3 linked regions of the Syntrophotalea carbinolica DSM 2380 genome follow. Each later gene encodes a partner of the first gene's protein in a complex. Links are inferred from orthologs where the notes say so. Each region holds a gene or a part of one and is shown on either strand. Other genes may lie near its edges.

Region 1 (6,926 bases):
TCAACAGGCGGCAAGGTAGCATACAGATGAGCCGTATGGGGCAACAAAGGGGTCAGAATATCATCAATGCATCGCTGCCCCTTGATCCCCACCACCCAGCGAACCTTTTTACCATCGAGACTTGCCAGATAACGGGCCAAAACCACGGCACCACCATGATTATGAGCACCATCGAGCAAAATGCGGCGCTGCTGCCGCCACCATTCAAGTCGGCCCGGCCACTGCACCTTTTCGACCCCGTAGCGCAGGGCTTCTTCGGACAAAGCCACCCCCCGGTTTCGTAACGACATGCATGCCGCCAGCGCCACAGCGAGGTTCTGTCGTTGATGCGCACCAGCCAGCCCCGGCCGTAAACCTTTCAATGTCAGTGACGGAGCAAAAAAATCGAAATGGGTATCGTGATCGATTATGCGGAAATCACGATCCCAGAGGCATACCGGCGCGAGCATTTCGGCAGCCTTCGTCAGCAGCACCCGCTGGGCATCCGGGTGCTGCTCCGCAATGACCACCGGAACCTGGCGCTTGATGATCCCGGCTTTTTCTCCGGCGATGGTGGCCAAGTCTGCCCCGAGATGCTCTGCATGATCGCAACACACAGGAGTAACGACGGAGATTTCCGATTCGACGGCATTGGTGGCATCAAGCCGTCCTCCCATGCCGACTTCCAATACGGCAAAATCGGTGTGTCGGTTCCTGAAATACACCAACGCCATAGCGGTTGTAAACTCGAAAAAAGTGACAGGAAGCGAGCCGACAACCGCCCGGACCTCATCGACCAGCGACACCATATCCGGTTCGCTGACCTGCACACCATCGATACGTATGCGCTCGGTAAATGAGTGAAGATGTGGAGAAGTGTAAAGCCCTGTGCGATACCCGGCCGTCTGCAAAATCAGTGCTGTGGCGGCGGATACGGAGCCTTTGCCGTTAGTGCCGGCAACATGCACGATACGCATAGCCCGTTCGGGATGATCCAAACGGGCCAACAGGGTTTGAATATTGGTCAGACCAAGCTTGATACCGAAACGTTGCAACCCATACAGATAGGCCAGGCTCTGTTGGTAACCCATGATTTTTATTGTTTCATAAAGATGCGCAACATCTGAGACAGACGTGCCTTCATTTCCGGCCGCCGGACAATCATGTCAATCATGCCGTGCTCAAGCAGATACTCGGAACGCTGGAATCCTTCGGGGAGCTTCTGACGAATGGTCTGCTCGATAACCCGCGGCCCGGCAAAACCGATCAAAGCCCGTGGTTCGGCCATGTTGACATCGCCCAGCATGGCAAAACTTGCGGTTACCCCACCCGTGGTGGGATCGGTCATAATCGAGATATAGGGCAAACCGGCTTCCTTGAGACGCGATAGAGCCGCACTGGTCTTGGCCATCTGCATAAGAGACATTATGCTTTCCTGCATGCGAGCGCCACCGGAAGAGGAAAAGACCAGACAAGGGCAACGGTTTTCCAATGCTTTTTCCACAGCCCGGGTGATCTTTTCGCCGACCACCGAGCCCATGCTACCCCCCATGAACGAGAAATCGAAAACGGCAACGACAACCGGTTGCGCCTCGATGGCCCCTTCGCCCCAGATCACCGCATCGTTCAATCCGCTTTTCTTAATCGCCGCGCTGATACGGTCGCGATAGCGTTTACCATCCTTGAATTCAAGAAAGTCCACCGACTTCATGCCGGCATCCCGCTCGACGAAAGAACCTTCATCCAACACCAGGGCGATACGCTCACGCGCCGATATCCGAAAATGATAATCGCACTTCGGACATACGTTCAGATTGCGCTCTATTTCCTTGGCATAAATAATTTCATTGCAGTGGGGACATTTACGCCATACCCCCTCGGGCATCTTAACTTTTTTGCTTTCAACAGGCACAATGGGTGCCTTCGATTTTTTAAACCAAGCCATCTCTCACCTCATTCACTCGTTTCCATCCGTCATACTCAAACAAGAAACTGTAAACTCATGATCTGGAAACCGGGATTTTGCCCTGGTAAGGGAATCAGCGATTCCGTGGAGCCCCGTTTCGCAAGCCGTGCAAGCCCACCTCCAGAGCCCCTCGTGCCGAAACGCGTCTTTCCTGGACAGAAACCAGAGACGCCCCGGCAGCAAGCCTATATTATATCTATACCGGTCGGGGTCTCACCTGTTTCATCCCGAAACTTCTTTGGCACGACATGCGACGTTACCCTGACACGATAAAAGCAGGTAAGTCTATGAGAGCCGGAAAATGATTTCAACCGTTTTCCGCCAGCTCGCGTATCTGAATCAGTAAATCGGCAAACATCCGCTGCGTCATACGTCCCGTGTTCACATTATAGCGGCTGGTATGGTAACAGGCCACCACCCATATTCCATGGGGCAGAAGATAACTGGCCCCGTGGGCAAAGGGGAACTCCGCCATGCGCTGGATATGGCCCTGCTCGACGCACAACCGCATATAACTGTCAAACGCAGCACGCCCCAAAGCCACCACGACCTTCAGGTTTGTCAGCCTCTTCAACTCTGCGGTCAAAAACGGACGGCAGAGATGAAATTCAGCGGCCAGAGGCTTGTTTTGAGGTGGTACACATTTGACCGCATTGCTGATATACAAATCATACAGCTCAAGACCATCATCGGAGCTCACGGCTTCGGCCTGACTGGCAAACCCGGCCTCATGCAGCAAAGGGTACATGAAATCACCGGCACCGTCCCCGGTAAAAGGCCTGCCCGTACGATTGGCACCATGGGCGCCCGGGGCCAGGCCCACCAGGAAAATACGCGCCTGCAGGTCGCCGAAACCCGGTACCGGGCGATTCCAGTATTCACTTCGCCGGCGCCCCTTGGCCGGCGGCAAATCTGCAATATAATCGACCAGACGCTGACAACGCCTGCACGAGGCTATATTTTCAAGAGTATAATGTGTCACGACTTGTCTTTTCCGGACGGCGCTCCGGATGACTTGCCTCGGGGACGCCTGCGCGGCCGGCGACGGCGCGGTGCTCCGTCCTTCTTCGGAGGAGAGCCGGGTTTTGCGGCAGAGCGGCCCCGCGCAGACTTTTTTACCGGCTTGTAGGCTTTGTATGTATGGCAGAAATCGCTGTCTTCAGGAAAGACGGAAGGAATTCGATGACCGATATAATCCTCGATATCGGCCAGATAATAAACCAGGTCCTCATCGGCAAAACTGATGGCCTTGCCGGCGGCACCCGCACGGGCCGTACGACCGATGCGATGCACATAATCCTCGCGATCCTGGGGCAGATCGTAGTTAATGACATGGGTTACGCCATCGACATGGATACCGCGTGACGCGACATCGGTCCCCACCAAAAAATGAATACGGCCTTCTTTGAACTCATCCAGAATACGCATGCGCTTTTTCTGGGGGATATCGCCGGAAATCAAAGCGGCCTTGAAACCATTGACCTGCAAACGACCGGTAAGGTGTTCGGCTTCGCGCTTGGTATTGACGAACAGCATCACACACTTGGCGGGTTCTTTTTTCAACAGTCCCAGCAGCAAAGCGAATTTTTCCCGACGGGAAACATGGTAAAGCACCTCTTCGATCTGCTCAGCGGTTACATTCTCCGGGGCGACTTTAATCTTTTCGGCCAGGTCCATGAATTCATAAGCCAACTCCATGACGCGATGGGACAAGGTAGCTGAAAACAGCATGGTTTGACGCCGATCGAAAGCCGGCAATTTTCGCAGGATGTAACGAAGATCCCTGATAAATCCCATATCGAACATGCGATCGGCCTCGTCTATGACCAGGGCTTCAATACTGCCGAGGGACACCGCTCCCTGTTTCACGTAATCGATCAGCCGCCCCGGCGTGGCGATAAGGATATCGACCCCCGCGTGCAAGGCCTGTCGCTGCTTCTCGTAATCGACACCGCCGAAAATCGGTTGGATCTTGAATCCGCAAAACTGTCCAAGCCCCATGGCATCTTTGGAGATCTGAACCACCAACTCGCGCGTGGGAGCGAGAATCAGGGCGCGCGGAGCACGGGTTTCCGTTTTTTTGTCGCTCATCAACCGAGCAAACAGGGAAATGAGAAAAGCGGCTGTCTTGCCGGTACCGGTCTGCGCCTGAGCAGCCACATCCTTTTTGTCTAACGCCAGCGGTATCGATTGTTCCTGCACGGGGGTCAGGGCGGTAAATCCCATGGCATCGATTCCCCGCTGGACTTCTGCGGGCAGGTTCAGCTCGGTAAATTTCATAAAAAATCCTATGATGTGCTTTATGCCGGGGACAATCATGCCCCCCTTGGGCCTCTCCGAAAACTTTTTCGTCCGAAGGGTACCGTTTTGGCATTAAAGCCGGGTTTGGTCAAAACTGGATGTTGCGGATTTCCAGCCTGCCAGAAACTGCAGAAACAACCTGCTATCGACCTTTTGTCAGACGGCGGCGCACTTTGCGTTATGAATAAATGCAGCGACTTTGTCAGGGTCCTTGATGCCGGGAGCGCGCTCCACCCCGCTCGACACATCGACAGCGTACGGCTGAACCGTTCGAACGGCATCGGCTACGCAATCCGGGTCAAGCCCCCCCGCAAGAATAGTGGGCTGCTTTTGGGCAACCTGAGAAGCCAGCCCCCAATCACAGCGATGACCGGTCCCTCCGAATTGATCGGGCACCCAGGCATCCAGCAAAACTCCGGACACGGGATAAAGAGGCATGGCATCCAAGGTACCGGCATCGCGCAGGCGAAAGGCCTTGATAACCCTGTAGGGAGCCAGGGCCTGGCAGGCCTCAGGGGATTCGTCACCGTGCAGCTGCAGGATATCTAGCCCGCAGTTAGCGGCGATTCGGCCAACATCTTCAGAAGCTTGGTTGACAAACAAACCGACAGTCGTAACCAGCGGCGGCAGTCCGGCGATGATGGTCGCGACCTGATCCGGAGTAACGCACCGCGAGCTGCGCTCATAAAAGACAAAACCAAGGGCATCGGCACCGCAGCGTACAGCGTGCAGAGCGTCTTGGAGGTTGGTTATGCCACATATTTTAACTCTCGGTATGTTCACAACATGCTCGCTACAAGGCAAACAAAGCCGATAACCGACGCCGGTCGCGTTCTTTTCGGCGTCGTTTCCGCCATACGATGAAAACTATTCCTCGCCCCTACCCGTACGACCCAAAAGCGTGGACAACTTGCCTTCGATGTCCTGCTCGCGCACGAGACTCTCGCCGATCAAAAAGGCGGCCGCCCCGGCATTCTGAAGGCGACAGATATCTTCCCGCGTACGAATGCCGCTTTCGGCAACCACGAGGCGATCCGCGGGGATTCGCGGCAAAAGTCTTTCCGTTACAGCGAGATCGGTATGAAAGGTTTTGAGATTGCGGTTGTTTATGCCGAGCATAGGGGTCGGGACCGACAATGCCCTTTCCAACTCTTCCTCGTCATGCACTTCCAGCAAGACATCCAGTTGAAGCTCAGCGGCCAGGGCGGCCAGATCAGCTAAAAGCGCATCCTCCAAGGCCGCCGCAATCAGCAAAACAGCATCTGCGCCAAAAACCCGTGCCTCATAGACCTGATAAGGATCGATGATAAATTCTTTGCGAAGCAGGGGCAGATCAACCACCTCGCGGATAGCGCCAAGGTATTCGAGTCGGCCGAAGAAAAAACGTTCATCGGTTAACACCGAAAGGCACGCCGCACCGGCACGGCTGTAACACCGGGCAATCTCCAGAGGATCAAAGTCGGGGCGAATCAGCCCCTTGGAAGGCGATCCTTTTTTCACCTCGGCAATAACCGCCGTCCCGTTTTGAGAGCGACGTTTCAAAGCCTGAGTGAAGGGACGTACGGCACCCGCATCGGACGACCGCGCTTTCAAATCGACTAAAGGCCGCTCTCGCTTTGCAGATCGAACCTCATCTTTTTTTACTTTCAAAATATCATCGAGTATCACGGCTGTGTCATCCTGATCAGGGCATTGAGTTTGGCCAGCGCAGCATGTTCGTCGATAGCCTGGGCAGCTGCACGCATGCCGTCTTCAATGCTGTCCGCCTTGCCCGCCGCCACCAAGGCGAAGGCACTGTTGAGCAAGACAATATCGCGACGCGGCCCCGCTTCGCCGGCAAGGATGCCTCGCACCAATTCGGCATTGTGGCGCGCATCACCTCCGGCAAGATCCTCCAATCGGCAACGTTGCAGGCCATAATCCTCAGGGGCGATGGTCGACAGGCTATACCTGCCCTCGCGGATATCGGCTATACGGGTCGGAGCAGTAAGGGTCACCTCATCCATACCATCCATGCCGTGCACCACGAACCCTCGACGGCAACCAAGCCGGCAAAGAACATCCGCCAAGGTAGCAACCAGGTCTTCCCGATAAACCCCAAGCACCTGACGGTCGGCGCCTGCAGGGTTGGTCAAGGGGCCGAGAATATTGAAAATGGTGCGGATACCTATCTCGCGACGGGGCCCGATGGCATAGCGCATGGCACCGTGCAACGCCGGCGCAAACAGAAAACCGATGCCCTCTTCGGCGATGCAGCGTTCCACGGTATCAACACCGATATCGAGATGCACGCCAAGCGCTTCAAGCACATCGGCGCTCCCGCACATCGAAGACACGCTACGGTTACCGTGTTTCGCAACCTTGACGCCGCAAGCGGCCACAACGAAGGCTACAGTCGTGGAGATATTGAACGACTTGGTACCGCTGCCACCGGTACCACAGGTATCGAGAACCGCTGCCATGGTTTCCTGGTCAAGGTTGATTTCTTCTCGGTCGATATCGAGAACACGTCCAACCCTGACCGGCGTGGCATGATCCCGCATGACCCGAGCGGCTCCGGTGATTTCCTCGACCGTTTCCCCCTTCATACGCAAGGCTACGATCAAAGCTCCGATTTGCGCCGGAGTCGCCTCCCCCCCCATGATCTGGTTCATGACCTCAATCATGTCGGATTCTTTTA
Region 2 (2,899 bases), 1.6 Mb from region 1 along the record:
TGTTTAAGGCCGAATTCGGCCTCCAGCTCATCGACTCGGGGCAAAACCCCGGCCTTGACCCTGGCCCGGTTTTCCTTGAGCAGACTGGCGGCCAGGGCCACGGATGCCTCACGATAACGTACGTTATCACGCAACCGTAACACCTCGAAAAAAGTATCCCGGGAATCGGCCAGCACCAGAAAGGCGCTTTCGCGCAGATCTTCTATGGAAATATCCCGGTCTTTGACGGCGAACAGAATATCCTGTTCGGTGACGGTACTACCAAAACCCCTCAACAGGGGCTGTACCAAACTGAAGGTAAGTTCCCCTTCGTAGGAAGGATTCATGCCCGGAGCAGGATCCTGATCGGAGCGTAAATTGGTAAATTCGAGACTCAGATCAGCACCGGTGGGAATTTTCTGAGTAAGTCCAAGATCGAATTGCCGGTAACGTTCCCTGGACTGAGCGCTGTAAAATTGCAGGTTAAGTCGCTGGCGGCTCTCCCCTTCAGCGTAGGCAAGATCGAGAACGGGATCGTAGAGACCGTAGGCTTTGCTGACTTCGGCGTCACCGGCACGGGTATCGTACTGCTGAGCCTGCAAATCGAGGTTGCGTTCCAGGGCCATCCGCAAGACATCGTTCAAGGTCAGTGTCGGCACCGACGCTCCTGATGGCGAGAAGGTATCGGCAGGGGGCTGCGCCGCTACCGGAAACCCCGCCAGCAACACAAGAACAAAGGCCATGTAAATACACCTCATATCAGCTCCCTATCGAAAGTACTTCCAAACGACGAAGGCCGGGCTTGCCGCCCGGCCCGCGCCAGTATATCCGTCTAAATTCCCGAACCGTGAATCAGAATACCAGACGTTCCATAAATCCGGTATTGACGGCCCCTTCCTTGAATTCTTTGTTCTGCATGATGCGTTTGTGCAATTGGATGGTGGTGCGTATCCCGCCGATAATGTATTCGTCAAGGGCACGCGCCATGCGCCGGATGGCTTCATCACGGTTATCGGCATGCACGATCAGTTTGGCAACCATGGAATCGTAATGCGGCAGTACCGTGTATTGATCGTAGACGGCACTGTCGACCCGCACGCCGAGCCCGCCGGGGGTGTGATAACCGTCGATCTTGCCGGGCGAAGGAATGAACTTGAAAGGATGCTCGGCATTGATACGACACTCGATGGCGTGACCCTTAATCTGGATATCCGATTGTTTGTAAGCCAGCGGCAACCCTGCGGCGGAACGGATCTGCTCCTTGATGATATCGACACCGGTAACCATCTCGGTAACCGGATGCTCGACCTGAACACGGGTGTTCATTTCCATGAAATAAAAATCACCGTTACCATCGAGCAAAAACTCCATGGTGCCGACACTGGAGTAATTGCAAGACTTGGCCGCGGCAACGGCACAGTCGCCCATGCGCTTGCGTTGTTCTTCCGTCAGAACCGGGCAAGGAGCCTCTTCAAGGAGCTTTTGATGACGACGTTGAATGGAGCAGTCACGTTCTCCAAGGTGGACGACGTTGCCATGTTTGTCGGCCAGAATCTGCACTTCGACGTGGCGCGGATTTTCGCAGAATTTTTCGATATAGACTTCCGGATTACCAAAACCGGCCTGGGCTTCGGACCGTGCCGCGGCAAATGCATTAGCCAAAGAAGCGGGCGAATGGACGACTTTCATTCCGCGGCCACCACCACCGGCCGTCGCCTTGATGATCACCGGGTAACCGATTTCTTCGGCGATCTGGCGAGCCTGATCGATGGTTCCGACACCTTCGGTGGTACCGGGTAAAATAGGAACGCCGGCCTTGGTAACGGTCTGCCGCGCTCGTATCTTGTCGCCCATCAGGCGCATGTTTTCCGGAGACGGGCCGATGAAAGTAATGCCGCATTCTTCGCAAATCTCGGCAAATTCGGCATTCTCGGCGAGAAAACCGTAACCGGGATGAATGGCGGCAGCATCGGTAACCTCGGCGGCACTGATAATCGCTTTGATATTCAGATAGCTGTCCCCGCTGGCGGCAGGTCCGATGCAGATGCTTTCATCGGCCAGCTTCACGTGCAGAGATTCGCCATCGACATCGGAATGCACGGCGACGGTTTTGATGCCCAATTCTTTACAGGCACGGATAATGCGTAGGGCGATTTCGCCGCGATTGGCAATAAGTATCTTATGAAACATGGGAATAACGTCTCCTGGTGCAATCCGCCACGGGCGGCGGATAACGTAGAGGCTGATTAAAATGCGCCTGTATAGCGCTTTGCCCCGTACATGGGCTCACAACCGCATGTCTGGCCATGAACGGAGTGGACGTTTGCCCGTAAAGCACGAACAGGCATTCGATTTAAACGGGCTCAACCAGAAACAACGGATCCCCATACTCGACAGCCTGGGCATTTTCCTTGAGAATTTTGACGATCCGGCATTTAAACTCGGCCTCGATCTCGTTCATGAGCTTCATGGCCTCAACGATACACAGAGTCTGCCCCTTTTCCAGAACGCTGCCGACTTCGGCATACGGCTCGGAATCGGGAGACGGAGACCGATAAAAGGTACCGACAATCGGCGATACAATGGTCTCATACCCGTCCTCGGTAGTTTCCTCGGCAGGGGCTTCCGCAACGGCAACAGGCGCAGGAGCGGCTGCCGCAGGAGCCGCAGGCACAGTCGAGATGGCCGGTGCAGCAGCAACGGCGGGAACGGCCTCAACGATCTGACCGCGCCGGATAACGATGCGTTCCTCTCCCTGCTCCCATTCGAATTCACTGATATCGGTGGCGGTTACCATCTTGATCAGGGTTCTGAGGTCTTTGATATCCATAAGAGCTAATCTCCTTGTACCAATTGAAAAGTTACCAACTGCAGCTTTGGTTGTTCCTCCCGGGTCCTGCAGTCGTTATGACTTCATCCA
Region 3 (2,703 bases), 1.6 Mb from region 1 along the record:
CCGCACGCCGAGCCCGCCGGGGGTGTGATAACCGTCGATCTTGCCGGGCGAAGGAATGAACTTGAAAGGATGCTCGGCATTGATACGACACTCGATGGCGTGACCCTTAATCTGGATATCCGATTGTTTGTAAGCCAGCGGCAACCCTGCGGCGGAACGGATCTGCTCCTTGATGATATCGACACCGGTAACCATCTCGGTAACCGGATGCTCGACCTGAACACGGGTGTTCATTTCCATGAAATAAAAATCACCGTTACCATCGAGCAAAAACTCCATGGTGCCGACACTGGAGTAATTGCAAGACTTGGCCGCGGCAACGGCACAGTCGCCCATGCGCTTGCGTTGTTCTTCCGTCAGAACCGGGCAAGGAGCCTCTTCAAGGAGCTTTTGATGACGACGTTGAATGGAGCAGTCACGTTCTCCAAGGTGGACGACGTTGCCATGTTTGTCGGCCAGAATCTGCACTTCGACGTGGCGCGGATTTTCGCAGAATTTTTCGATATAGACTTCCGGATTACCAAAACCGGCCTGGGCTTCGGACCGTGCCGCGGCAAATGCATTAGCCAAAGAAGCGGGCGAATGGACGACTTTCATTCCGCGGCCACCACCACCGGCCGTCGCCTTGATGATCACCGGGTAACCGATTTCTTCGGCGATCTGGCGAGCCTGATCGATGGTTCCGACACCTTCGGTGGTACCGGGTAAAATAGGAACGCCGGCCTTGGTAACGGTCTGCCGCGCTCGTATCTTGTCGCCCATCAGGCGCATGTTTTCCGGAGACGGGCCGATGAAAGTAATGCCGCATTCTTCGCAAATCTCGGCAAATTCGGCATTCTCGGCGAGAAAACCGTAACCGGGATGAATGGCGGCAGCATCGGTAACCTCGGCGGCACTGATAATCGCTTTGATATTCAGATAGCTGTCCCCGCTGGCGGCAGGTCCGATGCAGATGCTTTCATCGGCCAGCTTCACGTGCAGAGATTCGCCATCGACATCGGAATGCACGGCGACGGTTTTGATGCCCAATTCTTTACAGGCACGGATAATGCGTAGGGCGATTTCGCCGCGATTGGCAATAAGTATCTTATGAAACATGGGAATAACGTCTCCTGGTGCAATCCGCCACGGGCGGCGGATAACGTAGAGGCTGATTAAAATGCGCCTGTATAGCGCTTTGCCCCGTACATGGGCTCACAACCGCATGTCTGGCCATGAACGGAGTGGACGTTTGCCCGTAAAGCACGAACAGGCATTCGATTTAAACGGGCTCAACCAGAAACAACGGATCCCCATACTCGACAGCCTGGGCATTTTCCTTGAGAATTTTGACGATCCGGCATTTAAACTCGGCCTCGATCTCGTTCATGAGCTTCATGGCCTCAACGATACACAGAGTCTGCCCCTTTTCCAGAACGCTGCCGACTTCGGCATACGGCTCGGAATCGGGAGACGGAGACCGATAAAAGGTACCGACAATCGGCGATACAATGGTCTCATACCCGTCCTCGGTAGTTTCCTCGGCAGGGGCTTCCGCAACGGCAACAGGCGCAGGAGCGGCTGCCGCAGGAGCCGCAGGCACAGTCGAGATGGCCGGTGCAGCAGCAACGGCGGGAACGGCCTCAACGATCTGACCGCGCCGGATAACGATGCGTTCCTCTCCCTGCTCCCATTCGAATTCACTGATATCGGTGGCGGTTACCATCTTGATCAGGGTTCTGAGGTCTTTGATATCCATAAGAGCTAATCTCCTTGTACCAATTGAAAAGTTACCAACTGCAGCTTTGGTTGTTCCTCCCGGGTCCTGCAGTCGTTATGACTTCATCCATTTCAAACGACAATTGAGGGAAAATCTTTGCAGATGGCCGTCAGGCGTTGGTAGCCATCGGCCGTAACAAGCACGGTTTCTTCCAACCGCACCCCTCCCAATCCCGGCACATAAATACCAGGCTCCACAGTAAAAACCATACCTTCTCGTGCGACATCCTCGGAACGCGGTGAAACAACGGGGAATTCATGCACTTCAAGTCCGACGCCGTGGCCCAGACCATGACCGAAGTATTCGCCGTACCCACATTGGTCGATATAGGATCGGGCGACCTGGTCGATATCCTTCAAAGCCACATCCGGTTTGATAGCGTTCAAAGCCGATTGCTGAGCCTGAAAAACCGTATCGTAAATTTCACGCAATCGCGGCGATACCTTCCCCAGGGCAAGGGTAACCGTTTCATCGGAACAATACCCCTGCCACCGTGCACCGAAATCGAAAGTAACCAGTTCGCCATACTCCAAACGCCGGTCGCTGGCCACACCATGCGGCAGCGCACCCCGCTCTCCGGAAGCGACGATAAACGGAAAGGATTTTTCCTCGGCGCCACGACGACGCATGGCAAACTCGAGGGCCAGGGCCAATTCACGTTCCACCGCCCCCGGGCGAATCTGCGGCCTAATTTCCTCGAAAGCCTCGCCGGCAATACGCGCCGCCTGTTTCATGGCGACAATTTCATCGGCATCTTTGATGCCCCGCAGGCCCCTGAACGTCCCCGGCAACGGATGCCACTGGCAAGCAGACGAACATTTGGCACGCAACGATTCAAGAGTAGCACAGCTCAAGGCATCGGCATTAAAACCGATAGAGGTGACGCGCCACTCGTCCAGCAACGCGGCAATCCCCTCAATCTTACCACCATGCTGGACGATCCG

Evidence for each region.
Region 2: the proteins of accD (region 1) and accC are in contact, whole or in part, in a solved structure (PDB 8UXZ), measured with the Escherichia coli proteins. The link is inferred for Syntrophotalea carbinolica DSM 2380 from one-to-one orthologs.
Region 3: the proteins of accD (region 1) and accB are in contact, whole or in part, in a solved structure (PDB 8UXZ), measured with the Escherichia coli proteins. The link is inferred for Syntrophotalea carbinolica DSM 2380 from one-to-one orthologs.

Annotation. Positions count from the first base shown.
Region 1 is NC_007498.2:870,155-877,080, reverse strand. What follows is about bases 1-2,970. They hold accD (acetyl-CoA carboxylase, carboxyltransferase subunit beta), read right to left. Parts: upstream 1,925-2,970; coding sequence 1,076-1,924; downstream 1-1,075. Other genes in these bases: PCAR_RS04445 (DEAD/DEAH box helicase), read right to left, coding at 2,924-2,970; PCAR_RS04450 (uracil-DNA glycosylase), read right to left, coding at 2,253-2,927; PCAR_RS04460 (bifunctional folylpolyglutamate synthase/dihydrofolate synthase), read right to left, coding at 1-1,070. Outside these bases: more of PCAR_RS04445, read right to left, coding at 2,971-4,225; PCAR_RS04440 (phosphoribosylanthranilate isomerase), read right to left, coding at 4,403-5,023; indole-3-glycerol phosphate synthase TrpC, read right to left, coding at 5,114-5,914; trpD (anthranilate phosphoribosyltransferase), read right to left, coding at 5,911-6,926.
Region 2 is NC_007498.2:2,477,395-2,480,293, forward strand. It holds accC (acetyl-CoA carboxylase biotin carboxylase subunit), read right to left. Parts: upstream 2,170-2,899; coding sequence 832-2,169; downstream 1-831. Other genes in the region: PCAR_RS11675 (TolC family protein), read right to left, coding at 1-722; accB (acetyl-CoA carboxylase biotin carboxyl carrier protein), read right to left, coding at 2,333-2,809. UniProt on the Escherichia coli protein: This protein is a component of the acetyl coenzyme A carboxylase complex; first, biotin carboxylase catalyzes the carboxylation of the carrier protein and then the transcarboxylase transfers the carboxyl group to form malonyl-CoA.
Region 3 is NC_007498.2:2,478,466-2,481,168, forward strand. It holds accB (acetyl-CoA carboxylase biotin carboxyl carrier protein), read right to left. Parts: upstream 1,739-2,703; coding sequence 1,262-1,738; downstream 1-1,261. Other genes in the region: accC (acetyl-CoA carboxylase biotin carboxylase subunit), read right to left, coding at 1-1,098; PCAR_RS11690 (aminopeptidase P family protein), read right to left, coding at 1,831-2,703. UniProt on the Escherichia coli protein: This protein is a component of the acetyl coenzyme A carboxylase complex; first, biotin carboxylase catalyzes the carboxylation of the carrier protein and then the transcarboxylase transfers the carboxyl group to form malonyl-CoA.